DNA from 3 places in the Paracoccus versutus genome. Region 1 is predicted to be linked to each of the others. Evidence: riboswitches for the same ligand, from Rfam matches in the RefSeq annotation. Region 1 holds a riboswitch; each other region holds the start of a gene.
What was found. Region 1 has a riboswitch for cobalamin ahead of E3U25_RS24505 (ribonucleoside triphosphate reductase). Riboswitches for the same ligand answer to the same signal wherever they lie in the genome.
Positions count from the first base shown of each region.

Region 1 (7,252 bases):
TGATCGATCTCGCCCGCCGGCTGGGGCCGAGGATCGGCGACCTGTCCCGGGTGGACAGAATCGTGATCCACACCAGCCACCATACGCATCATGTCATCGGCACCGGCGCCAACGACCCGCAGAAGCTGGACCCCAAGGCCTCGCGCGAGACGCTGGACCATTCCATCATGTATATCTTTGCCGTGGCGCTGGAGGATGGCGGCTGGCACCACGAACGCTCCTATGCCCCCGAGCGCGCGAACCGGCCCGAAACCGTGGCGCTGTGGCACAAGATCACCACCGTCGAAGACCCGGAATGGACGCGGCGCTATCACGCCCGCGACCCGCGCGAAAAGGCGTTCGGCGGCCGCGTCGCGGTCACGCTCAGGGACGGCCGGGTGATCGAGGACGAACTGGCGCTGGCCGACGCCCATCCCGACGGCACCCGCCCCTTCGTGCGGGAAAACTATGTCCAGAAGTTCCTGACCCTGTCGGACGGCATCATCGCCACCGCCGAGCAGCACCGCTTCCTCGACGCGGTGCAAGGCCTGCACGACCTGCCCGCCGGGCGGCTGACCTCGGTCGAGATGTTCCGCGAGGTCCGCGCCCGCCTGCCCGGCGTGAAGCTGCTGGCCAACATGACCGAGTTTGGCCGCACCCCCGCCCTGACCGCCGAGGAGTTCCAGGAGCTGGGCTATGACATGGTGATCTGGCCGGTCTCGTCGCTGCGGGTGGCCAACAAGGCGCAAGAGCGGCTTTACGCCGCGCTGGCCCGCGACGGCGCGACGACGGCCATGCTGCCCGAGATGCAGACCCCGGGCCGAGCTTTACGACGCGATCGGGCTCAATGCCTTCGAGGCGCTGGACCGATCCATCGCCCGCAGCGTGCTGCCCGCGCAGGGCGCAAGCGCTTACCGCTCCGCCGGTCCATCCGCCAGCAGCTTCGCGGCGATATGCCGGCCGCGCGGAAGGGGCCGGACCTTCAGTCCCGCAGGTGAACGGGTCGGCTCCGCCGCACGCCGGTGTGGCGGCAGGTCTGCAAGACATGGTCGGCGACACCCAGCGCCGCCAGTTCCGCGCCCATCTGCGCCAGAGCCGCCTCGTCGATCAGTTCGGGATCGACCGTCGTGCGCACCTGATGGGCCGTGCCGCTGGCCAGCAGCAGCCGCAGGCTTTCCCTGGCCCTGTCGCCGCTGCCGGCCGCGCCCGTCACCCGCCGATAGCCGGAAAACGGCGCCTTCACGTCGAAGCCGACCCAGTCGCAAAGCGGCAGCACCGCCGCAAGCCGGGCCGGGTAAGGGCCGGCCGTATGCAGGCCGGTCCTGAACCCCAGGTCCCGGACCGCCCGCATCGCCTGGGGCAGGCCGCGCTGAAGCGTCGGTTCCCCGCCCGAGAACACCACGCCGTCGAGCAGGCTGCGCCGTCCCGCCAGAAAGCCCAGGATCTCTTGCCAATCCAGCGCCCCCTCGGCCTCGGGCGGGATGAGATGCGGGTTGTGGCAATAGGGGCAGTCCCAGGGACAGCCCTGCAGGAAAAGGGTGGCGACCAGCTCGCCCGGCCAGTCGCAGCTGGAGAGGCGCTGCAGGCCGCCGATGCGGATCTCAGCCAAGATCGGCCTGCCGCTCGCTGAAATACAGCCGCTCGCGGAATTCGCCCTTCTTGCCGCGGTTGAACGAGGATACCGGGCGGTGATAGCCCATCACCCGCGTCCAGATCTCGCAGGGCTGGCGTTCCTCATCCGCCAGCAGGATCTCTTCCGGTCCGGTTTTCCGGTCGTCGAACATGGTCTTTTCCTTTCTCAATGCGCGGCCGATTGCCGCTTTTTCGCGATAAGCTCTTCGTCGCAGCGCGGGCAGAACGCGTGTTCGCCCGCGATATGGCCATGCCTGGGGCAGACCGAGAATGTCGGCGTGACGGTGATGTAGGGCAGGCCGAAGTTCTCCAGTGCCCGGCGCACCAGCTTGCGGCAGGCCTCGGCCGAGGACAGCTGCGTGCCCATGTAGAGATGCAAGACCGTGCCGCCGGTGTATTTGCGCTGCAGCGCCTCTTGCCGTTCCAGCGCCTCGAACGGGTCGTCGGTAAAGCCGACCGGAAGCTGGCTCGAGTTTGTGTAGTAAGGCTCGTGTTCGGTGCCGGCCTGGAGAATGCCGGGAAAACGCTTGCGGTCCTCCTTGGCGAAGCGATAGGTGGTGCCCTCTGCCGGCGTCGCCTCCAAGTTATAGAGATGTCCGGTCTGTTCCTGGAAGGCGGTGATGCGCGCCCGCAGATGGTCGAGCAGCCGCAGCGCGAAGCCATGGCCCCAGCTCGTGGTGATGTCATGTGCATCGTCGGTGAAGTTGCGGATCATCTCGTTGATGCCGTTCACGCCCAGGGTCGAAAAATGGTTGCGCAGCGTGCCCAGGTAGCGCCGGCTATAGGGAAACAGCCCGTCGTCCATCAGCCGCTGGATCACCCGGCGCTTGATCTCCAGGCTGTCGCGGCCCAGGTCGAGCAATTCGTCCAGGCGACGCCGGAGCCCGGCCTCGTTGCCCTTGTGCAGATGGCCCAGCCGCGCGCAGTTGACGGTGACGACGCCCAGCGAGCCGGTCTGCTCGGCGCTGCCGAACAGGCCGTTGCCGCGTTTCAGCAGCTCGGTCAGGTCCAGTTGCAGCCGGCAGCACATGGACCGCACCATGTTCGGCTTGAGGTCCGAGTTCAGGAAGTTCTGGAAATAGGGCAGGCCGTATTTCGCCGTCATCGCGAACAGCAGCTTGGCGTTCTCGCTGTCCCAGGGAAAGTCCGGCGTGATGTTGTAGGTCGGGATCGGAAAGGTGAAGACCCGGCCCTTTTCGTCGCCGCGCGTCATCACCTCGATATAGGCGCGGTTGATCATGTCCATCTCGGCCTGCAAGGCGCCATAGGTGAAATTCATTGGCTGACCGCCGATCACGGGCACCTGGTCGCGCAGATCCTCGGGGCAGACCCAGTCGAAGGTCAGGTTGGTGAACGGGGTCTGCGTGCCCCAGCGCGAGGGGACGTTGAGGTTGAAGATCAGCTCCTGCATGGCCTGCCGCACCTCGGCATAGCCCAAGCCATCCTTGCGGATGAAGGGGGCCATATAGGTGTCGAAGGAACTGAAGGCCTGCGCGCCGGCCCATTCGTTTTGCAGCGTTCCCAGGAAGTTCACGATCTGGCCGATGGCGCTGGACAGGCGTTTCGGCGGCCCGGCCTCGACCTTGCCGGGGACGCCGTTGAAGCCCTCGGTCAGCAAGGTGCGCAGCGACCAGCCGGCGCAATAGCCGGCCAGCATGTCGAGGTCGTGGATATGCAGGTCGCCCCGGCGGTGCGCCTCGCCCACGGCAAGCGGATAGACATGCGACAGCCAGTAGTTGGCCACCACCTTGCCCGAGACGTTCAGGATCAGCCCGCCGAGCGAATAGTCCTGGTTGGCGTTGGCATTCACCCGCCAATCGGCACGGTCCAAGTATTCGTTGACCGACGAGGCGACATCGACGGCGACATCCCTTGCCGGCGCGGCGGGCGGGGGCGTAAGCGGCGCCGGCATCAACGCGCCCTCCCTTGCCTGCGGCTTGCTGCCGCCCTTGCGGTGCTGCGGACGGCGACGCCGGCCTCGGCAGGTCTGGTGGTGAAGAATGGCCGCATCTGTTCCCCGTGCTGCTGTGGGCGGGGCAGGCCAGGACGCATGGAGCCCTGCGGCGACAAGGCCGCATTGCCAGGCGCACCGCCGGGACACCCCGCCCGTGGTTCATCGTCATCGTCACGGCAGGTCTCCTGGCTCGCAGGTCGCGGCCCTTGCCGGCCTTCCCAATGCCGTGCGGCACCAGTGGCGTGATCCGGCGCAGGCTCGCTGCTTACAGTTGCGGGGGCAGCGCCGGCCTTGCTCCGAAAGGCGCACCGGCTTCCCTCTTCGCTTTCGGGCCGGATCGACCCGAAAGAACCGTGATGCCTACATATAGGGATTAAGGCGCCGTATCCGTCAAGATTTTGTATTGACCTGCGACACTTTGTCCAAGAGAGGAAGTCAGACCGCTCACAACAACGGGTGCAGCGGACCTGAAGCAGGCCGATACGGTTTTGTACATGCAAATTTTCTGCTTGTGGTAGAGCGTCGTACAATTCGGAACCGGCCAGTCCAGGCCCGATGGATCAGCAGGCTCTTAGAGAAGATGAATGCCCCGATCCTTGTCGGGGCATTCGTTCGCATCAGAAGGTCATCTTCAGGCCGATACCCAGCTCGCGTGGCTCGACCACGGTGGCCTCGAAGCCGCCGATCGAGCGGCTGGCCCGCAGATAGGTCACCGAGCGGTCGTCGAACAGGTTGTTGACATAGGCGAAGGCCTGCAGGTTCTCGCGCGGTTGCCAAGTCAGCCGGGCATTGGCCACGGTATAGGAATCGACCCAGGTGTCGCGGTCCTCGTTGTCGTCGGAATAATAGCCGTCGGTATGGCGCAGCTGGCCGCTGAGCCGCCATTCCGGGGTGATGTCCCAATCGGCCGCCAGCGAAAGCGTATAGTCCGGGGACCGGCCGAAGCGATGGCCCTGGTAATCCGCCGCCGCGCTGGTGAAGCGGCTGATCTCGGTATGCAACAGGCCCAGCCCCGCCTTGACCCGCAGATTGTCGCGCAGCAGATAGTCCATCCCCAGTTCCAGGCCATAGGACTTGGCGCGCTCGGCATTGACGGTGATCGAACTGCCGATGTTCTCGGGCAGGCTGGTCACGACATAGCGCTGCGCATCATGGAGCTGGGTGTAGAACAGGTTGCCGGTCAGTTCCAGCCGGTCGTCCAGCAACCGGGTGCGGCCGAAGATCTCGTAGTTCCACGAGGTCTCCGCGTCGAAGGGCACGTATTCCCCGCTGGTCAGGTTCAGCGTCACCCCGCCCGGGTTGTAGCCCTTGCTGATCATGGCGCCGATGCGGGTCGATGCGTCCAGGTCATAGGCCAGCGCGATCCTGGGCAGCCAGGCGTCGAAGCTTTCGTCGTAATCCAGCACGTTCGGGGTAAAGCTCGACACGCCGCGCCGGGTGATGTCGTCGCGCTGATAGCGCAGCCCGCCGGTCAGGCTCCAGCGGTCGGCAAGGCGCCAGGTGGTTTCGGCGAATATCCCCAGGCTGTCCTTGCGGTCGTCATAGGTGGTGGTGCCGCGGTAATCCAGAAGCTCGTCCGAATCGGTGCGCGAGACGAACAGTCCCGCTACGCCGCTGATCCGGTCCTCGGGCGTCCCGAAGGTTACGCGCGTCTCGTTCGAGGTCACGTCCTGATCCAGGATCGCTGTGCCCGAGTCGACCGGCTCGGTCGAGCGTTTGATCCAGATGTCGGAATATTGCAGCTGGTTGAACAGCGTCCAGCCATTGCCGAATTCATAGCTGACATCCAGGATGGTGGTGTTCGTGCGCAGCCGCCAGCTGGGATTCGATGCGGTGGCGCTTTCCAGATCTTCATAGGGCTCGGTCGCGGCTTCCCAGTTCGGCCGGTTGGTCAGGCTGTGCGAGAAGGTCAGCTTGCCCTCGAATCCCGGCAGGTCCTTCGGCTGCCACAGCAGCTTGGCGCGGATGGTGCGGGATTCATGGTCCTGATCGGTCGAGCCGACGGCGAAATCCGGGTTGGTATAGTCGATGTAATTGTCGCGCGCCCAGTAGTCGACGGCGATGCGCCCGGCCAGATCCTCGGACAAGGGCCCCGAGGCCATCAGGCTGGCGCGGCGGCGGCTGTGGCTGCCATATTCCAGCTGCGCGGCGCCCTCGGGCTGGAAAGTCGGATCCTTGGTCTTGACGATGATCGCCCCGGCGATCGAGTTCGCGCCCTGGGTCGCGGTCTGCGGGCCGCGAAAGACCTCGATCGACTCGACGTCCCAAAGCGCCTGGCTGCCCCAGACGATCTCGTTGTAGCCCAGATAATGCCCGTCCAGATTGAAGGCCAGCCGCGGGGCCGTGCCGCCGAAGAAGGCCACCGCGCCGGAATTCGGACCCTCGCTGTCCTGCCCGCGAATGGTGGGGGCGCCGCCTTGGCCGCCCGAGGCGACATAGGTCACGTTGGCGATGCCCGTCGGCGCATCGGCGATGCTGTCCTGCCCGCCGCTCTCCTCAAGGTCGCGCGTGGTCAGGACGGCCACCGAAGAGGCGGTATCCTTGATGCTGCGCGCCTGCTTTTCGCCGGTCAGGACGATTTCGTCCAGCCGCAGCGTCTCGGCCATGCCCTGATTGTCCTGAGCCAGCGCGGGGGCCGTGGCCAATGCCAGCATGGCGACCGTGCCAAGCAGCACCGGGATTTTATGTCCATTCATCTCCAAACCCTATCCAGATCTACTGCGGGCTGGCGAATGCTGGCTGCGATTTGCGATTCCGTTCCGCCGGCGGGAAACCGCCGAGCGACAGCGCCGGGTTAACCGATTGACAAGGCTTGGGGCAAGGGGTGGCGGCGCCTGGGAATCCAGGGCGTGACCCCTGCGCCACAACCTGCGCCGCAGGATCACTTTACACCCATCTGTGGTTGTGCGACAGTAATCCGATAAAAAAGATAAGATACCGTGCGTTCAGCCCTCCGCCAGTCGTCACGGTCGGGATTTCGGCGGAGCGGACATGGTCCTCCCTATCAAGGAAGATTTGCCCACCCTTCGCCAGCGGATTGCGAAAGGAGATTGCTGTGGCAGATCACGCTCTGGACTGGCAGGCCCGCTGCCCGTTCTGGCCCCGGGACGTCGCTGACCGTTACCGCGAGGCCGGGATCTGGCGATACGAGACATTCTTCGACCTGCTGGCGCGGCAAGCCGGGCGGCTGGGTCGGCGGATCGCCCTGATCGACGGTGCGCGGCAGATCGGTTACGATCGGTTGCACCGCGATGCGCTGGCATTGGCGGGCGGGCTTTCGGCGCTGGGACTGGTTCGCGGCGACCGGGTGGTGGTGCAATTCCCCAATTGCGGGGAGTTCGTCACGCTGTTCTTCGCGCTTTGCCGGCTGGGCGTCGTGCCGGTGCTGGCCTTGCCCGGCCATCGCGACCTTGAGCTTGGCCAGTTTGCCGATTTCACCGGCGCCCGCGCGATCCTGACGGCGCAGGAGCCCGGGGGGTATGACATGGTGGCGCTGGCCCGGCGGGTGCAGGACAAGGTTCCCTCGGTCCGGCATGTGGTGGTGCTGGGCGACGGCCGGGACGCGACGCCCTTCGACAGCCTGTTCCGTCCCGATCTCCCGCTGCCGGCCGGTCCCAATGCCGAGGACGTGGCCTGTTTCCAGATCTCGGGCGGGACGACCGGCGTGCCCAAGCTGATCCCGCGCCG
Region 1 is NZ_CP038197.1:2,643,685-2,650,936, forward strand. Features, by position in the region: gene E3U25_RS25095 (hypothetical protein) at 1-977, shown strand, start outside; gene E3U25_RS24495 (anaerobic ribonucleoside-triphosphate reductase activating protein) at 962-1,588, opposite strand; gene nrdD (anaerobic ribonucleoside-triphosphate reductase) at 1,581-1,763, opposite strand; gene E3U25_RS24505 (ribonucleoside triphosphate reductase) at 1,778-3,523, opposite strand; cobalamin riboswitch at 3,724-3,936, opposite strand; gene E3U25_RS24510 (TonB-dependent receptor) at 4,183-6,261, opposite strand; gene E3U25_RS24515 ((2,3-dihydroxybenzoyl)adenylate synthase) at 6,621-7,252, shown strand, end outside.

Region 2 (7,252 bases), 560 kb from region 1:
CGTCCTGCGAGCCCTCGATCCGCTCCTCGGACGGATGGGCGACGAACCAGGCGAGCAGGGACAGCATGCCTTCGGTGCGCGCGCCGGTGATCTGGCCGCTGCCCTCGTAGCCGGGCGCGGTGATCTGGAAGGTCATCGGCTGGCCGCCCGGAGCCATCAGGATCTCCTGCGACAGCTCCAGCCCCTCGGCGGTGAAGTTCATGGCCTGGTCGACGCCGCCGGCCTTGCCGGGCCCGCCGGTCAGCGACATCTCCATCCGCGCCGTGCGCTGGTGATCGCGCGAGATGATCTCGGGCTCGGCCGGGGGCTGTTCGGGCGCGGCTTCGGCGCCGGGCGGCGGCGGGGGCGCATATTGCACCGACTCGATGACGTAATCCGTCATCACCGCCGTCTGTTCGCGGAAACTCATCAGCCCCTCGTCCCAGATGCCGGTGGATTCGACCCTGGTCGTGCCCTTCTGCTCGAACAGGCGCGGCACCACCACCGACCAGCTCAGCACCTGGTCCTCGCTGACGCCCCAGCTGCCGTCGCCATTGTCGGTCAGCCGATAGGTCAGGGCCGAGACGCTGACCTGGGCCTGCTCGGCCGGAACCTGCGCCAGAAGCGGCGCCGGGTCGATCCGCAGCTCATAGCTTTCGCCCTGGGGGGTGACGGCGACCACGCCCTCGGCGCCGCCGAAATAGGTCTGGAAAACGCCGCGCAGCCGCGCGGCCCCCTCTTCGGTGGCAGGCACGGCCCAGGCCGCCGAGACGGGGCAGATCGCCAGCAGCGCCACAAGGCCTTGTCTCGCAAACATGTCCGAACATCCTTTCGAATTCACTGATCCTGCACAAGCGGCAGATGACAGGAAACAGGCTAGAACTCCACCCCCGGTTGCGCCTTGATGCCATCGCGGAAGGGATGCTTGACCTGCTCCATCTCGGACACAAGATCGGCAAGCTCGATCAGTTCCGGCTTGGCGTTGCGCCCGGTCAGGACCACATGCGTCATCGGCGGTTTTTCGCTGCGCAGGAAATCCAGCACCTCGTCCAGGTCCAGGTAGTCATAGCGCAGCGCGATGTTGATCTCGTCCAGCAGGACCATGCGGATCTGCGGATCGCGGATCAGTTCCTTGGCCTTTTCCCAGCCGGCGCGGGCGGCGGCGATGTCGCGCTCGCGGTCCTGGGTTTCCCAGGTGAAGCCCTCGCCCATGGCGTGGAACTGGCACAGGTCGCCGAAATGCGTGGTCAGCAACCGCCGCTCGCCGGTGTCCCAGGCGCCCTTGATGAACTGCACCACCGCGCAGGGCATGCCATGGGCGATGCAGCGCAGGATCATGCCGAAGCCCGAGGACGACTTGCCCTTGCCCTTGCCGGTATGGACGATGACCAGGCCCTTCTCGCCCTGCTTCTCGGCCATCATCCGGTCGCGGGCGGCCTTGATCCGGGCCATCTTCTCGGCGTGGCGGGTATTGTCGTCGGTCTGCATCGGGCACTCCTTCGCTTGACAAGTCGGGACCGGGCGCGCACAGACGAGAGGCGCTGGTTCCTGTCCTACGACAGGCGAAGAGGGAATGCGACAGGCAACCGCCTGGAAGCAGCCGCCCCCGCGACCGTGACCGGAAAGGTCGCCCCGAGGCCACTGGCGAGACGCCGGGAAGGCGGGGCGGCCGTGGGCCCAGGCCCGAATCCGCAAGCCGGGAGACCTGCCAGCGCGCGAAGGATTGACCGGCGGACGGGGTGTTCCCGCTGGGGCTTGGGCGCTGGTCCCCTGCCTCGTGCCGCCTTGAGGGATGAAGGGCGCATGACCGTCACGCTGCATGTCTGCATCACCTGCCGCGCCGGCCAGCCCGTCCCCGAGGGCGAGCCCGTGCCCGGCGCGCGGCTGCATGACGCGCTGGCGGCCGAAGGCGCCCCCGACGGCGTGCGCATCGTCCCCGTCGAATGCCTGTCCGCCTGCGCCAACGGCGCCGCCATCGCGCTGTCGGCGCCGGGCCGCTGGACCTATGTCTACGGCCGCATGTCGGCCGAGGACGCGACCGAGATCCTGCTGGGCGCCGCCGCCTATGCCCAGGCCCCCGACGGCATCGTGCCCTGGCGCGAGCGCGTCACGATTTTCCGCAAGCGCAGCCTCGCGCGCATTCCCCCGATTGGATAGAAGATGAGCGACCTGACCAAGACCCCCGTCACCGTCATCACCGGCTTTCTGGGCGCCGGCAAGACCACGCTGATCCGCCACCTGATGTCGCAGCCGCAGGGCAAGCGGCTGGCGGTGCTGGTCAACGAATTCGGCACCATGGGCGTCGACGGCGAGATCCTGAAGTCCTGCGCCGACGAGAATTGCCCGGCCGAGAACATCATGGAGCTGTCGAACGGCTGCATCTGCTGCACCGTCGCCGACGACTTCATTCCGACGCTGGAACGGCTGATGGCGATGCCGGTCAAGCCCGACCACATCCTGATCGAGACCTCGGGCCTAGCCCTGCCCAAGCCCTTGCTGAAAGCCTTCGACTGGCCGGCGATCCGCTCGCGCATCACCGTGGACGGGGTGATCGCGCTCGCCGATGCCGAGGCGGTGGCGGCCGGCCGCTTCGCCCCCGACGAGGCCGCGGTCGAGGCGCAGCGCGCCGCCGACGACAGCCTCGACCACGAGACGCCCCTCTCCGAGGTGTTCGAGGACCAGATCGCCTGCGCCGACATCGTGCTGCTGTCCAAGGCCGACCTGGCCGGCGAGCAGGGGCTGGCCGCCGCCCGCGCCGTGATCGAGGCCGAGGCGCCGCGCAAGCTGCCGATCCTGCCGCTGACCGACGGGGTGATCGACCCGCGCGTGATCCTGGGCCTGGGTGCCGCGGCCGAGGACGACCTCGCCGCCCGCCCCAGCCACCACGACGGCGCCGACGACCACGAACACGACGATTTCGACTCGGTGGTGATCGAGCTGGCCGAGATCGCCGACCCCGGCGAGCTTGCCGCCCGCATCGAGCGGCTGGCCCGCGAACAGAACATCCTGCGGGTCAAGGGCCATGTCGCCGTCGCCGGCAAGCCCATGCGCCTGCTGGTGCAGGCGGTGGGCGAGCGGGTGCGGCACCAATACGACCGGCCCTGGGGCGACGCCCCCCGCGCCTCGCGCCTGGTGGTGATCGCCGAGCATGACGACATCGACGAGGCCGCGATCCGGGCGGTCCTGGCTGCCTGACGATGCATGTCGTCTTCCGCGAAAGCCGTGGGCTGGAAGAGACCGAGGTTCCGACCGACCCCGGCCAAGGCCCCGCCGACCTGGTCGTGCTGTCCTATTCCGACAGCGACCTCGGCGCTTTCGCGGCGGGCTGGCATCGCGCTGCCGGGCGGCTGCCTTCGCTGCGGCTGTGCAACCTCTCGGCGCTGCGGCACCCGGTCTCGGTCGATCAGTATTGCGAGGCAACGCTTTCCGGCGCCCGCGCCGTGCTGGTCCGGCTGATCGGCGGCGAGCCCTATTGGCATTACGGCGTCGCCAGCCTTCAGGATCTGGCCCGCCGCCGCGGGATCGCCCTGGCCTTCCTGCCGGCGGACGGGCGTCCCGACCCAACGCTGGAGCGGTTTTCCACCCTGCCGCTGCCGCTGCTGCATCGGCTGGCGGCGCTTTGCGACCAGGGCGGCGCGGTCGCGGCGCAGATGGCGCTGGCGGAACTGGCCGGGGCCGCCGGCCTGCCCGCCGCCCCGGTCCAGGGGCAGGCCGCGATCCCTGACTTCGGCTTCTACGATCCCGACCGCGGCGTCATCGACCGCCCCCGGCCCGACCCCGCACCCGGCGTGCTGGTCAGCTTCTATCGCAGCTACCTGACCGCGGCCGACCTGGCGCCGGTGGATGCGATGATCCGCGCCCTGCGCACGGCCGGCTTTGCCGCGACCGGGGTCTTTGCGCCCTCGCTGAAGGCGCCGGGCTTTGCCGACTGGCTGGCGCCGCACCTGCCCGGCCTTGTCGCGGTGGTGAACCTGACCGCCTTTTCCGCCCGCGACGATGCCGGCGCCACGCCCTTCGACGGCACGGATTGCCCGGTCTTCCAGGTGGCGCTGTCCACCGCGCCCCGCGCCCTCTGGGCGGCCGAGGACCGCGGGCTTTCCGCCGCCGACCTGGCGATGCATGTCGTGCTGCCCGAGGTGGACGGCCGCATATTCCTGGGCGCGATCAGCTTCAAGGAACCGCAAGAGCGCGACCCCGACCTGCAATTCGCCCGCGTGATCCATGCCCCCGACCCGGACCGCATCGACGCGGCGGTGGCGCGGATCACCGCCTGGCACCGGCTGCGGCAGGCGACACGCCGCGCGGTGGTGCTGTCCACCTATCCCGGCAAGGCGCATCAGCTGGCCCATGCGGTCGGACTGGACGCGCTGGCCTCCTGCAGCGCGATCCTTGGGCTTCCCCATGACGACCTGGGCCGGCGGCTGACCGCCGAGCGCATCCACTGGCCGCTCTCGGACTACCAGCAAGCGCTGGCCCGCCTGCCGCAACGCCTGCGCGACGACCTCGCCGCCGCATGGGGCGAGCCCCCCGACGGCTTCCGTTTCGCCGCCCTCCGCCACGGCGCCGACCTGATCGCCCTGCAACCCGAACGCGGCGAGGCAAAGACCCGCGCCGACGACTACCACGACCTGACGCGCACCCCGCGCCATGAATATGTCGCCTTCTACCTGTGGCTGCGCGCGCAGGCGGACGTGCTGATCCACATGGGCGCGCATGGCACGCTGGAATGGCTGCCCGGCAAGTCGGTTGCCCTGTCGGGCGAATGCTGGCCCGAGGCGCTGCTGGCCGACATGCCGGTGATCTATCCCTTCATCGTCAACGATCCGGGCGAGGCCGCGCAGGCCAAGCGCCGGCTTTCCGCCGTGACGCTGGGCCACCTGCCGCCGCCGCTGGCGGATTCCGCGGTGCCCGAGAACCTCGCGCATCTGGAACGGCTGCTCGACGAATATTCCACCGCCGACGGGCTGGACCCGCGCCGCCGCGACCGGCTGATCCTGGCCATCCGCGACGAGGCCCGCGCCGCCGGGGTGGAAACCGACCTGGGCCTGCCCCCCGACGCCGCGGCGGCCGAGGCGATCCCGCTGATCGACCGCTTCCTCTGCGATCTCAAGGACAGCCGCTTCGGCGACGGGCTGCATGTCTATGGCACCGCTCCGGGCGAAGCCGAAGGGCTGGCGCGCGCGCTGGCCGGCCAGCGGGTCGCCCCCGGCCCCTCGGGCTCGCCGGCGCGGGGGCGGCAGGACGTGCTGCCGACCGGGCGCAACCTTTTCACCGTCGATCCCCGCGCCGTGCCCTCGCGCAATGCCCATGCCCAGGGGGTGAAACTGGCCGAGGAACTGCTGCGCCGCCACCTGCAGGACCAGGGCGACTGGCCCCGCGGCCTGGTCGTGGACCTCTGGGGCAGCGCCACCATGCGCACGGCGGGCGAGGAATTTGCCATGGCGCTGCATCTCGCCGGCCTCAGCCCGCGCTGGGACGGCGCCTCGGGCCGGGTCGCGGGCATCGAGATCCTGCCCCTGGCCGAGCTTGGCCGGCCGCGGATCGACGTGACGCTGCGGGTCTCGGGCCTGTTTCGCGACATCTTCCCCGGCCTCGCCCAGCTTTTCGAGACCGGGGCCGAGGCGCTGGCGGCCCGCGACGAAACCCCAGCCGACAACCCTTATCGCAACCGCGCCCCCCGCGTCTTCGGCCCCAGGCCCGGCCTTTACGGCCTCGGCATCGCCGACCTGGCCGAGAGCTTCACCGACCAGGCGCGGCAGGCGGCGGGCGAGGCGTGGCTGGCCGCCTCCTCCCATGCCATCGCCGCCGATGGCCGGATCACCCACCAGCCGCAGGCGATCCGCGACCGCTTGGCCCAGGCCGATGCCTTCGTCCATGCGCAGGACCTGCCGGAATCCGACCTGCTGCTGGCCGGCGACCATGCCGCGCATGAGGCGGGCTTCGCCGCCGCCATGGCGCGGATCGGCGCCGCGCGGCCGGCGCTCTACCACCTCGACGCCACCCGCCCGGACCAGCCGCGGGCCCGGACCCTGGCCGAGGAAATCGCCCGCGTCACCCGCGCCCGCGCCGCCAATCCGGCCTGGGCCGACGGCATGATGCGGCACGGCTTTCGCGGCGCGGCCGAGATCGCGGCGACGCTGGACCACATGGCCGCCTTCGCCAACCTGGCCGGCGTGGTGCCCGGCCATCTCTTCGACCTCTATCACGACGCCACGCTGGGCCGGCCCGAGGTCCTGGCCTTCATGGAACGCGAAAACCCCGCCGCGCTCGCCGCCATGCGCGCGCTTTTCGCGCGGCTGCTCGAATCGGGCCTCTGGGTCAGCCGCCGCAACTCGGTCCTGGCGGAGCTGGCGCCATGAGCTTCGCCGTCAAGGGCTGGTGCCCCGGTGCGCTGCGGCCGATGCAATCGGGCGACGGGCTGGTGCTGCGCATCCGGGCGCGGAACGGCCGGCTGGAACCGGACCAGGCACGGCTGATCGCGGCACTCTCGGCGCGGCACGGCAACGGGCTGATGGACCTGACCAGCCGCGCCAACCTGCAACTGCGCGGGCTGGACCCTTCCGGCCATGCCGCGACCGTCGCCGCCCTGGCCGGCATCGGCCTGATCGATGACGACCCGGAATCCGAGGCACGGCGCAACGTGATCCTGTCGCCCTTCGCCCCGATGGGCGGCCCAGCCTGGCAACTGGCCGAGGCCATCGCCCAGGCGATGACCGCGCCCGATGCGCCGCAGGTGCCCGGCAAGTTCGGCTTTGCCGTCGATGCCGACCCGCCGGTGCTGGCCGACACGCCCGCGGACATCAGGCTGCGCCCGCAGGGCCCAGGCTGGCTGATCCTGCCGGACGGCGCCGACTGGGCGCTCAAGGCCGATAACACCGCCCAGGCCGCCACCCGCGCCATCGCCCTGGCGCATTGGTTCATGCAAGGCGGCGTGCAGGACGGCCGCGGGCGGATGCGCGACCACCTGCGCCGCGCCCCCGCCCCGCCCCATGGCGCGACCCCGCTGCCGTCTTCTCTGTTGCCCAAATACCCATGCGACAGCGCCACCGGAACCGCCGGCGCCCATCCGCCCGACCCCGGCCCGGCACCGAACGGCTGGCTGCTGGGCTTCGCCTTCGGCCAGATCACGCCGGCGCAGCTGGCCGCCGCCGCCGCGATCGGCCCCTTGCGCCTGACCCCCTGGCGCGCGCTGCTGATCGAAGGCGCGGCCCGCCCGCGGATCAAGGGCGCGATCCTCGACCCCCACGACCCGCTCCTGCGCATCCATGCCTGC
Region 2 is NZ_CP038197.1:2,081,927-2,089,178, reverse strand. Features, by position in the region: gene E3U25_RS21605 (hypothetical protein) at 1-796, opposite strand, end outside; gene cobO (cob(I)yrinic acid a,c-diamide adenosyltransferase) at 856-1,467, opposite strand; cobalamin riboswitch at 1,505-1,706, shown strand; gene E3U25_RS21595 (DUF1636 family protein) at 1,783-2,136, shown strand; gene cobW (cobalamin biosynthesis protein CobW) at 2,140-3,174, shown strand; gene cobN (cobaltochelatase subunit CobN) at 3,177-6,338, shown strand; gene E3U25_RS21580 (precorrin-3B synthase) at 6,335-7,252, shown strand, end outside.
Region 2: another riboswitch for cobalamin. It lies ahead of E3U25_RS21595 (DUF1636 family protein); the one in region 1 lies ahead of E3U25_RS24505 (ribonucleoside triphosphate reductase).

Region 3 (7,252 bases), 550 kb from region 1:
CCGGCCCTGGTAGCGGGCGGCGGCCCGGGCATTGCAGCGCAGGAAATCGGCGCGGATCGCGGCGCGCAGATCGGGGCTTTCGACCCGGATCACCCGCCAGGGCCGGGCATTGCCGACCGAGGGCGCCAGTTCCATCGCCGCGCGCAATTCCTCCAGCAGCGGCTCGGGGATCGGGTCGTCGCGGAAATGCCGCACGTCGCGGCGCCAGCGCAGGATGCGGTCCAGCGCGGCCTGGTCCTCGGGGCCGAACCGCATCATCAGGGCGTGGCGCAAATGGCGCTGTCGGGCAGGCCCTCGGCCCCGGCGCGGATGCCGACCGGGCGGTCGGGCACGGTCAGTTCCACGGCGAGCGGCCGGCCCGCCACGGTCAGCGGGCGGTGGTCGTTCGAGTTCAGCTCGACCCGCAGCCGGTCGCCGGCGGCGAGCATGTCGAGGTGATGGGCCGGGCCGTAGAGCCGGGCGATCTTGGCGCCGTTCAGGTAAAGATGCGCATGGCCCTCGCCGCGGCGATCGGCCAGCCCGGCATGTTCGGGGGCGAAGCAGAAGCCCTCGGCCTCGACGAACAGGTTCCAGCCGGCGGTGCTGTCGGGCTCCAGCCGGGCCGAGGCGGTGGCGCTGCCCGCGGGCAGGTCGATGGGCGCGCCGTGGTCATGCGCCGCGGCCTGGGTGCCGTGGCCATGCGCGCCGTGGTCGTGGCCGTCCAGCGTGATGCCGTTGGCGGCGGCGATGACGAAGCCCATGCCGCCGCCGAAGATCAGGCCGATCAGCAGCATCGGGATCGAACGATCCATGTCTTTTCCCCGCTTTCATGAAAGGGCCGGGCGCGACAGGCACGCCCGGCCGAAACGGTTGCGGCCCGGATCAGGCGGCTTGCGGCACCGGCGCGCGCTGGCTTTCGCGCTGCCAGAACCAGCCGGCCAGCAGGCCGAGCAGCGCCCAGGCCATGGCGCCGGCACCCAGGGCGCGCCCGGCGAATTCCGCCGAAAGCTCGGGCGGGACCGGGCCGGCATAGCTGTCGGGCTGCGGCGCGCCGATCACATGCGGCGCCAGGATCAGCACGATGGCCACGCCCCAGGCCGCCCAGCCCTTGCCAAAGGCGACCAGCCACAGCGCCAGCCCGGTGGCGGCGGCGGTGCCCAGCCACCAGATCGCGCGCAGCTGCACATCGGCGGCGGCGACGCCCGGCACTTCCGGCGCCAGGCCGAAGGCGGGGGCAAGCTGCATGGTCAGGTAGCCGGCCAGGCCCCAAAGCAGCCCCTGCCGCGCCGTGACCGCGTTGCCCTGCGCCTCGGACAGCGCCATCAGCGCCACCAGCATCAGCCCGTAGCCGGCATAGACCATCATGGTGAACAGGACCGAAAGCATGTTGCGGGTCCATTCGAAGGGCCCCAAGTCCTGGTGTGCGCTGACGGCCTCGGCACCGAAATGGGCCAGTTGGCCGGATTCATACAGTTCGGCATGCAGCAGCACGGGCTGCACGAACCAAAGCTGCAACAGGGCGGCAATCAGCCCCGTTGCAGCGCCAGCGATCAACCCGCTGGTCAGAATGCGCGAGAACATGTCAGTGGCAGGGGAAGCCGGTCGCGTGACGCACGTCATGGGCGGCGTCATGCAGGGTCTCGGCCTGCACCAGCCCGGACATGAAGATCAGCCCGAAGCCGATCGCGAAGGCGGCGATGGCGGGAAACAGGACCGAGGCACGGCTGGCGCCGGCGGCGGTCATGGGTTTTGCGGTCATCTGCGACCCTTTCCTTTGGTCGTCCAACCCGACGACATTGCGGTTCCATGCATCGGCAGGTCTCCTGGCTTGCGGGTCACGGCAGACGCCCGCCTTCCCGGCCGGATGGCCAGTGGCGCGATGGACGTCCGCTCTCCGCCTACAGTCGCGGGGGCGGCTGCGGATTTGGCCCCCGAGACGCCGAGGACCGCACCGCATTCCCTTTTGGCCCCGGAAAGGGGCACCGATACACGCGCATGTTACCTGCGATGCCGCGGCGGCGGCAAGCGGAATCGGGCGGCCGCTGCGGGCGGGGTCGAAGGCCGGGCGACGGGCCGGCGGGCGGCGCCGTCGCATGGGTATTTGGACAACGGAGAAGATGCCGGGGAATCGCGCGGGGGGCGGGCGGAAGGGGCTTGTCCGAATCAGGGTGCCGGCGGCCAGTCCAGGTCGACCCAGACCAGCCGGTGCGCGGAAGCGGCCAGCGCGGCCTTGGCCAGCGGTCCCTCGGCCGGCCAGAACACGCCCGAGTCCAGCACCTTGAGCGGCCTTGCCGGCAGGACGTAATCGACGCGCAGGTTGCCCGGCGGCTTGTCGTCCGGCCAGTCGCCGGTATCCAGCGCCGGATCGCCCCGGTGGCCGTCGTTCACCCCGCCCTTGGCCGCCGCGCCGCCCGCGCTGCGGGGCAGGGGGTCGGTGACATGGGCCATGATCCGGGCCAGCGCCTCGGGCCGGCCTTCGCTGTCCAGGGGGTCGAGGTTCAGGTTCCCGGCCAGAACGAAGGGGCCGTCGGGCAGGTGATGCAGCCAGAACGCCAGCTCGTCATGGTTGCGTCGCCCGTTCAGATCCTCGGGCCCGTCGAAGACCGGCGGCGTCGCGGACATGGCCAAGAGGTGCAGCGGCCGGCCCGCGACCGTGACCACCGCATCCCAATGCGCGGTCGAGGACAGGCGGCGGATGGCCGCCACCTCCTCGGGCAGCGGCGGCATCAGGTTGTCGGGCAGGTCGCGCCACAGGAAATCCGCGTAATCCTTGACCGGACCGATGGGATGGCGCGACAGGATCGCCATGCCCCCCTGTCCCGAGAAGGTGCCGAAGCCCTGCGCATCGTCGGCCGTGCCCAGCCGCCCGTCGGCGTTCAGGTCGAGCCCGGTCGCCATGCCGGAATTCGGCCGGGCGGCGAAGCGGTGCGGATAGTCCAGCCCGGCCTGCGCCAGCCTGGCGGCAAAGGCGTCCAGCGCGCTGTTCTCGTAATCCCAGTCGAAATGCGTCAGCAGCAGGATGTCGGGCCGGGTTTCCGCCAACACCTGCACCACGGCGTCGATCTGCGCATCCTTGCGGCCGAGGTCGCGCAACAAAAGCCCCGGCCCGTCGCGCGACAGGTCGGGGCTGAAGGTCGCGATCCGCAGCGGATCGGCCTGGGCGGCCAGGCCAAGGGCGGCCAGCAGGGCCGCCCCGGCCAGTGAGCTTACACCCAAGGCCGGCTCTGGGCCATCTGCGCCTCGTAGGCGTCGATGGCGGGGGCCTTTTCCATGGTCAGGCCGATGTCGTCCAGCCCGTTCAGCAGGCAGTGGCGGCGGAACGGGTCCAGCTCGAAGGGGAAGCTCTGCCCGTCCGAGGTGGTCACGGTCATGTTTTCCAGATCCACGGTCATGCGGGCGTTGGCGCCCTTCTTGGCGTCCTCCATCAGCACGTCCACCACCTCTGGCGGCATGACGATGGGCAGGATGCCGTTCTTGAAGCAGTTGTTGTAGAAGATGTCGGCGAAGCTGGTCGAGATCACGCAGCGGATGCCGAAATCCAGCAGCGCCCAGGGCGCGTGTTCGCGCGAGCTGCCGCAGCCGAAGTTGTCGCCGGCGACGATGATCTGGCTGTCGCGCCAGGCCGGCTGGTTCAGCACGAAATCCGGGATCTCGTTGCCCTGGGCGTCATAGCGCATCTCGTCGAACAGGTTCTTGCCCAGACCCGAGCGGTGGATCGTCTTCAGGAACTGTTTCGGGATGATCATGTCGGTGTCGATGTTGACCAGCGGCATGGGTGCCGCGATTCCGGTCAGGGTGGTGAACTTGTCCATGTCGTGATCCTCGCAGAATTGACTTGGGCCGCAGCGGCCCGTTAACCGAGACCCGTCCGGCGCCTTGCGCCATGGAAAGGGCTTCGCTGATGTTTTTCGGGTTTTCCAGCCTTGCGGCCCTGCGCGCCTGCATTGCGCGCGACTGGAGGCCGCAGATCGGAGACCCCGAGATCACCGGCTGGCTGACGGTGCTCTCTTACTTCCTGTGCTTCGTGCTGGCCGTCATGGTGCTGCGCCGCCGTCCGGCCGGCGCGGCGCGAGGGCTGTGGCTGACGATCGCCGGGCTGATGGCCTTCCTGGGGGTGAACAAGCAGCTGGACCTGCAGACCGCGCTGACCGCCACCGGACGCTGCATGGCGCGGGCGCAGGGCTGGTACGACGACCGCCATATGGTGCAGCTGGCCTTCATCGCCGGGCTGGTGCTGGGCGTGGCACTCGCGCTGGCCTGGACGACGAATGCCCTGCGCGGGCACATGCGCCGCAACGGCCCGGCCCTGCTGGGGCTGGCCGTGCTGTGCGGCTTCGTGCTGGTGCGCGCGGTGGGCTTTCATCATGTGGACAGGCTCATCAGCGCCGATTTCGCGAACATCAAATACAACTTCTGGTTCGAGAACGCCGGGCTCTGGCTGATTGCGATCAACGCCTTGATGCTGCTGCGGCGGGGCCGGTAAGGCCCCGCGCCGCTCGCCATCAGACGGTTTCCGCCAGCAGTTCGCGCACGTCGGTCAGGTGGCCCCTGATCCCGGCTGCGGCCGCCATCACCGGCGACATCAGGTGGGTGCGGCCGCCACGGCCCATGCGGCCCTCGAAGTTGCGGTTCGAGGTCGCGGCGCAGCGCTCGCCCGGCGCCAGCTGGTCGGGGTTCATGCCCAGGCACATCGAGCAGCCGGCCAGGCGCCATTCGAAGCCGGCGTCGATGAAGATCTTGTCCAGCCCCTCTTCCTCGGCCTGCATGCGCACCAGGCCCGAGCCCGGCACCACCATGCCGCGCACGCCCGGCGCCAGCCTGTGGCCTTTCAGGATGCCGGCGGCGGCGCGCAGATCCTCGATCCGGCCGTTGGTGCAGGAGCCGATGAAGACCGCGTCGATGCTGATCTCGTTCAGCGGCGTGCCCGGCTTCAGGCCCATGTAGTCCAGGCTGCGGCGCGCGGCCTCGACCTTGCCGCCCTCGAAATCCTCGGGCGCGGGCACCTTGCCGGTGATCGGCAGCACGTCCTCGGGCGAGGTGCCCCAGGTCACGACCGGGGCGATGTCCTCGCCGCGGATGGTGACGACCTTGTCCCAATGCGCGCCCTCGTCCGAGAACAGCGTCTTCCACCAGGCGACGGCGGCCTCCCATGCGGCGCCCTTCGGGGCGTGCGGGCGGCCCTTGACATATTCGAAGGTCTTTTCGTCCGGCGCGATCAGCCCGGCGCGGGCGCCGCCCTCGATCGCCATGTTGCAGACGGTCATGCGGCCTTCCATCGACAGGTCGCGGATCGCCTCGCCGCAATATTCGATGACATAGCCGGTGCCGCCGGCGGTGCCGGTGGCGCCGATCACCGACAGGGTGATGTCCTTGGCGGTCACGCCGGGACGCAGCTTGCCGGTGATCTCCACCTTCATGTTCTTGGATTTCTTCTGGATCAGCGTCTGGGTGGCCAGCACATGCTCGACCTCCGAGGTGCCGATGCCATGCGCCAGCGCGCCGAAGGCGCCATGCGTCGCGGTGTGGCTGTCGCCGCAGACCACGGTCATGCCGGGCAGGGTCCAGCCCTGCTCGGGGCCGACGATATGCACGATGCCCTGGCGGATGTCGTTCATCGGGTAATAGTTCAGCCCGAATTCGCGCGCGTTCTTGTCCAGCTCGGCGACCTGGATGCGGCCCTCGGGGTTCTCGATCCCGTCCACGCGGTCGGGCGTCGTGGGCACGTTGTGGTCCGGCACGGCGATGGTCTGGTCGGGGCGGCGCACCTTGCGCCCGGCCATGCGCAGCCCTTCGAAGGCCTGGGGCGAGGTCACCTCATGCACCAGGTGCCGGTCGATATAGAGGATGCAGGTGCCGTCCTCGGAACGCTCGACCACATGGGCGTCGAAGATCTTGTCGTAGAGGGTGCGGGGCGCGCCCGCGTTCGTGTTGCCGGTCATGGCTGTCTCTTTTCTGGAAGACTAGCTGGGAAAGGGCGGAGGGGGTGCCGCAGCCTGCGGCAGGGCGCGCGCAAGCGCCCGCTCCCGTCAAAGTCGGGCGGTGACGGACAGGCTTTCGCCGTAGAACCGGCCGGGCAGGCGGGCGCGGTCGTGAATGTCGAAATAGACGAATCCTCGCATAGGGGCATTAATAGGGCGATTTCACGTCATATTCAATATCGCCACACGGCCCTGTTAATTCCAAGTTGGGAAATGGTCCCTATCTTGGCGCCGAAAGACACGGGAAAGGGGACCGATCATGCTGATTCGCATCATCCTGCGGGCGATCCCGCTGATCTGCGTGGCCGTTTTCGCGCTGGCGGTGCATTGGGCGGACACGCCGCTGAAGCAGGCGCGGGCGGCGGCGGGTGCCGAAAGCCTGCATCTGGCCTGGGGCGCGGGGCAGGTCAGATGCGCCGATCCCTGGGGAAATCTGCCGGTTTCGGCCTGCCCGCCGGCGGATGCGTCCAGAAATCCGCTGCGCCTGCATTGAGCGGGCGCGATTCCGTGCTACATTGGTAAGGCCCCGGCGCCGGGGGAGATCGGCGTGATGACCGGAGGATGAACCCTGTCCAATACCGTCTCGCCGGCCGCTGCGCCGGCTGCGACCACCGCGGAATCCGGGCTGACGAGCGATCAGCTACTGGACCGCATTCTTGCCTCTCTTGACGACGACAAGGCCGAGGATGTCGTGACCATCGACCTGCGTGGCCGCTCGGCCATGGCCGATCACATGGTGATCGCCTCGGGCCGGAACGCGCGGCAGGTGGCCTCGATCGCCGAAAAGCTGGTCGAGCGCCTGAAGGAACAGACCGGCCGCTCGGCCCGGATCGAGGGCAAGGAGACCGGCGATTGGGTGCTGATCGACACCGACGACGTGATCGTCCATGTCTTCCGCCCCGAGGTCCGCGAGTTCTATCAGCTGGAAAAGATGTGGATGCCCGCCGACGCCCTGCGTTCGGCCACGCTTGAGCGGCTGCGCGCCGAACACGCCGCCATCGAGGCCGGCAAGCACCAGATCTGATCCATGCGCATGGTCATTGCCGCGGTCGGGCGGCTGCGGCAGGGCCCCGAGGCGAAGCTGATCGCCGATTACCTGGACCGTCACGCCAAGGCGGGCCGCGGTCTGGGCCTGCCCCCCGTCACCCTGGCCGAGGTCGACGACCGTCGCGGCGGCGGCATGGCGGCCGAGGCGGCGCTGCTGGCCAGGGCCATCCCCGACGGTGCCGCCCTGGTGGTGCTGGACGAGCGTGGCCAGATGCTGAGTTCCCCCGAATTTGCCGCCCGCATCGCCG
Region 3 is NZ_CP038197.1:2,090,288-2,097,539, forward strand. Features, by position in the region: gene bluB (5,6-dimethylbenzimidazole synthase) at 1-255, opposite strand, end outside; gene E3U25_RS21615 (hypothetical protein) at 258-791, opposite strand; gene E3U25_RS21620 (CbtA family protein) at 862-1,560, opposite strand; gene E3U25_RS21625 (CbtB domain-containing protein) at 1,562-1,738, opposite strand; cobalamin riboswitch at 1,776-1,981, opposite strand; gene E3U25_RS21630 (endonuclease/exonuclease/phosphatase family protein) at 2,143-3,195, opposite strand; gene leuD (3-isopropylmalate dehydratase small subunit) at 3,186-3,791, opposite strand; gene E3U25_RS21640 (hypothetical protein) at 3,881-4,462, shown strand; gene leuC (3-isopropylmalate dehydratase large subunit) at 4,482-5,918, opposite strand; gene E3U25_RS21650 (hypothetical protein) at 6,217-6,450, shown strand; gene rsfS (ribosome silencing factor) at 6,583-6,981, shown strand; gene rlmH (23S rRNA (pseudouridine(1915)-N(3))-methyltransferase RlmH) at 6,985-7,252, shown strand, end outside.
Region 3: another riboswitch for cobalamin. It lies ahead of E3U25_RS21625 (CbtB domain-containing protein); the one in region 1 lies ahead of E3U25_RS24505 (ribonucleoside triphosphate reductase).